2 regions of the Brevibacillus ruminantium genome follow, and region 1 is predicted to be linked to the other one. Evidence: riboswitches for the same ligand, from Rfam matches in the RefSeq annotation. Region 1 holds a riboswitch; the other holds the start of a gene.

What was found. Region 1 has a riboswitch for lysine ahead of NDK47_RS19060 (aspartate kinase). Riboswitches for the same ligand answer to the same signal wherever they lie in the genome.
Region 2: it holds a riboswitch for lysine, as region 1 does, so the genes downstream of both, NDK47_RS26960 (transporter substrate-binding domain-containing protein) here and NDK47_RS19060 (aspartate kinase) in region 1, are expected to answer to the same signal.

Annotation. Positions count from the first base shown of each region.
Region 1 covers NZ_CP098755.1:3,830,917-3,833,121, forward strand. The annotation lists gene NDK47_RS19060 (aspartate kinase) at 1-1,192, opposite strand, end outside; lysine riboswitch at 1,436-1,625, opposite strand; gene uvrC (excinuclease ABC subunit UvrC) at 1,711-2,205, opposite strand, start outside.
Region 2 covers NZ_CP098755.1:5,513,427-5,515,631, reverse strand. The annotation lists gene NDK47_RS26965 (ABC transporter substrate-binding protein) at 1-430, shown strand, start outside; lysine riboswitch at 475-659, shown strand; gene NDK47_RS26960 (transporter substrate-binding domain-containing protein) at 776-1,609, shown strand; gene NDK47_RS26955 (amino acid ABC transporter permease) at 1,688-2,205, shown strand, end outside.

The DNA.
Region 1 (2,205 bases):
TATGCAGGCTGCGTACTGCCAGATCAGCCAGCGCGGCAGGAACGACGCACGACACCTTAATATCTGATGTCGAGACCATTTTGATCGTGATCTCCTGTTCGGCCAGCACGCGGAACATCTCGGCGGCAACCCCTGGGTTGTTCACCATGCCCGCTCCCACGATAGATACCTTGGTCAGTCCTTCCTCGTAGTCCACTTTGTCAAAGCCAAGCTCAGTCTGATTGGCCGCCAAAGTGTTCAAAGCTTTTTGCAGGTCGCTTCCGGCGACGGTGAACGAGATGTTCGTCACGTCAGCGTCATAGGAGCTTTGGATAATAATATCCACGTTTACCTGATTGTCTGCCAGCGTATTGAAGAGGCGTGACAAGGTTCCTACGCGTGCCGGCATGCCTACAACCGTCACTTTTGCCACATCTTCATCATGGGCAACCCCGCTAACTACTCTTCCTGTTTCCATGTTGGCTACCTCCTCTACGTACGTACCTTCTTCTGTCGAAAAGCTGGAGCGGACGACAAGCCGCACTTTATATTTTTTGGCTGCTTCCACGGAGCGGGGATGCAGGACACCCGCCCCCAGATTAGCCAGTTCAAGCATTTCATCATATGAGATGCTGTCCAGCTTTTGCGCCGCCGGAACGACGCGCGGGTCAGCCGTATAGACCCCAGCCACATCGGTGCAGATTTCGCACCAATCTGCTTGCAGTCCCGCGGCCAGTGCAACGGCTGAGGTGTCCGAGCCACCGCGTCCCAGTGTTGTCACTTCCCCTTCGTCACTGATCCCTTGGAACCCGGCTACGATCACAACCCGGCCCCTCGCCAGTTCTTTCTGGATGCGCTCCGCCTGAACCTCTTTGATCCGCGCCCGGCCATGGATCGATTCTGTCACAACTCCTGCCTGCCAGCCCGTCAGAGAAATGGCGTCATACCCGCGCTGATGCAGCGCCATCGCCAGGAGGGAAATTGACACCTGTTCTCCGGTTGCCAGCAGCATATCCATCTCGCGCTCTGATGGATACGGAGATATCTGTTTCGCCATGTCTACCAGAACATCTGTCGATTTGCCCATCGCGGAGACGACGATCACCATATCATGACCCGCTTCTTTATATTCAACAATCCGATCTGCCACTTTAAAAATACGCTCAACAGTTCCAACGGAGGTGCCTCCGTATTTTTGCACGACCAACCCCATGCGGCTTCTCTCCCTTTTCCTAAAAGACGGTTGTCTCTCTTCGATAATGTGTCCGATAATGCGTCCATCGAACAAACGCCATTCATGTATCAGTTTTCCTATTAAAAAAGCAACGACGAGGATATAACCTGCCGTTGCCTATTCATCCGTAGACAATATCGGTTCCTCCTTCCCTGGACTACGCGAGCCGAAGCTGGCTTGGACATGACAGGACATACCCTGTCTCAAAAGCACGCTGCAGGCTCGTGAGATAGCTCTCCATCTGACAGTAGGGGATACTGCACAGATGACAGTCCTGTATTTGTTCAACACAGGCCCAGCACGAAAGAGAGCGGGTCTCTCTTTGTACTTCGGCGAATCCCCCTTTCCACTGCCCGTCAGCGATGCCCGATCTCAGGGAGGTACTCATGGTTTTCGCGCCTCTACCTCACTCCATAAGGGAAGTGAGGCTACTATTCTGTTTGAAAGGGATTATAACACGCATGCTCCTGGTGTTCAAATAGTATTTTGAAGATTCGCTACGTATCCAGACCCCTGAGGTGAGCAAGTATCTCCCGGGCCAGCTTGTCTCCAATCCCCACCTGACGGAAATCCTCCACAGTGGCCTCCTTCATTTTTTTCAGAGAGCCAAAATGCTGGAACAGAAGCTTGCGCCGTTTCTCTCCGATGCCGGGAATCTCGTCCAGTTGGGAAGAGAGGAGTGTCTTGGTGCGGGATTGCCGGTGAAAGGTGATGGCAAAGCGGTGCACCTCATCCTGCACGCGCTGGAGCAGGTAAAATTCGTAGCTGTCCCGCCTAAGCTCAACCGGCTCAGGAGGATTTCCATAAAGAAGCTGGGCCGTCTTGTGCTTGTCATCTTTCGCCAGACCGCATACCGGGATATAGAGCCCCAGCTCATTTTCCAGCACGTCCATGGCCGCACTGATCTGCCCTTTTCCGCCGTCGATGACAATCAGGTCGGGGAGTGGCTGGTCTTCTTTCAACAGGCGGGTGTACCGGCGGCGCACGACTTC
Region 2 (2,205 bases), 1.7 Mb from region 1:
TCTGCCCGTTCAAGAGTTTGCTTCCGCCGCCTATCTGGAGAAGGCTGACCTGATCCTTTATTACCAGGTGACAGATGACAATCGGGAGCTGTTTCTGCATGAGATGTATCTCTCACCGAAGAGTCTGCTGAGCCGATACTTGTCAACAGAGTTGTGTGAGACTGTGCGCCAGCAGATGCCCGGCATTATGCAAGAGGCGGCAGCGGAGAAGCGGATTGCCCGCCTCCTCGCCTTGGAGGATCAGCTCAAACAGGAGAGCGCCGTCTATTTCCTGTACCATCGGCATGAAAGCGCAACGTATCATCCCGCGCTAAGCGGCGTGACGCTCAATGCGCTCGGCTGGGTGCCGTTTAAGGATGTCTGGTTTCAAAGCAGAAATGATAGAATTGACAGCCGTGAAAATAGTCCCAGGTTGACAGAATTAACATAACATTGTAAACTCAAAAACAGAATTGAATAAGACCTCACTTGAAACAGTGAGGTAGAGGTGCGATATTTAACAGTCCTTAGACGGAGTTTGAGAAGGCAGTGATGCTAAGGAGAAGGAAATGTCGCCGAAGCTTGTAATATTTCTCGGTATTACTTGCTGGGTCTGCAGTTAAGAGCTGCAGGACTGTCTCAATAAATGACCTGATTTATTGAGTTGTGCTATCTCATATGGGAAAAGAGAGGTATGTTGGGCAACTATGTAATTAGTGCGACCTGAGTTTATCTCAGGTCGCTTTTTGCTTTCATAAAGCTCCCAAAAACGACAAAACAAAAGGAGATAAGTAATATGAAAAAACATTCACCCTTTATCGCTCTGTTCCTATCTGCCATGCTGTTGGTCGCTGGCTGTGGGACAAGCAACCCAACACAATCCGCTGCAACAGACGAAGGAACCTTTAAGGTGGGGATGGAAGCAGGATATGCTCCATTCAACTGGACGCAAATGAATGATGCCAACGGTGCTGTGAAAATCGACGGCAATGCCGAATATGCAGGCGGTTACGATGTAGAAATCGCGAAGAAACTGGCTGAAGGTCTCGGCAAAAAATTGGTGATCGTGAAAACGGAATGGGATGGACTCGTCCCTGCACTCACTTCCGGCAAAATTGATGCGATCATCGCCGGGATGTCACCAACCGCAGAACGGAAACAAACCATCGATTTCTCTGACAACTACTATAAATCCAACCTGGTCATGGTCGTGAAAAAAGGCGGAAAATACGAAGGCGCGACGTCGATCCAGGATTTCAAAGGCGCAAAAGTAACGGCTCAACTGAACACCTTCCATTACTCTGTCATCAATCAGATTCAAGGTGTCGTCCAGGAGCCGGCGATGGACAACTTCCCGGCAATGCGCGTGGCGCTCGAGTCCGGCATGATTGATGGATACGTCTCCGAGCGTCCGGAAGCCGTCAGTGCTTCTTCTGCCAACCCGAACTTTGCCATGGTCGAGTTTACGGATGGCTTCACGACCTCAGAAGATGACACCGCCATTGCGGTTGGCCTGAAAAAAGACAGTGAATATACACAAAAAATCAATGAAATTTTGAAAGGGATTTCTGAGGAAGAACGTACGAACATCATGGATGCTGCTATCAAAAATCAACCAGCAGCAAATTAATCGGATCGGAAAACCGGCTGCATCTTGTATGCAGTCGGTTTTATGACTGTAAACAGGCAGAGCGAATGGAGGAAAATGATGAGCGTTGACTGGGTTGTAAAAATCATTTCCGAAAACTGGCCCATGTTCCTTCGCGGAGCGGGAATGACCCTGCTCATTGCTTTAGTCGGAACAATGCTGGGTGCTTTGATTGGACTGCTGATCGGACTGATCCGCACGATACCCGTGCCGGAACGTGGAGTAAAAAAAGCGATTCTCAAAGTAGTAAACGCCCTGCTTTCCGTGTATATCGAATTTTTCCGGGGAACGCCGATGATTGTCCAGGCGATGGTCATCTATTACGGTTCGGCTTTGGCATTTGGCGTGGATATGGACCGGATTTTGGCAGCCGTCTTTATCGTTTCCATCAATACAGGTGCGTACATGGCCGAAATTGTTCGCGGCGGGATCATTTCCATTGAAAAAGGACAATTTGAAGCTGCTCATGCGATTGGGATGAATCACGTGCAAACGATGCTGAATGTCGTATTGCCACAAGTGATTCGCAATATTCTGCCTGCTACGGGAAATCAATTTGTCATCAATATCAAGGATAC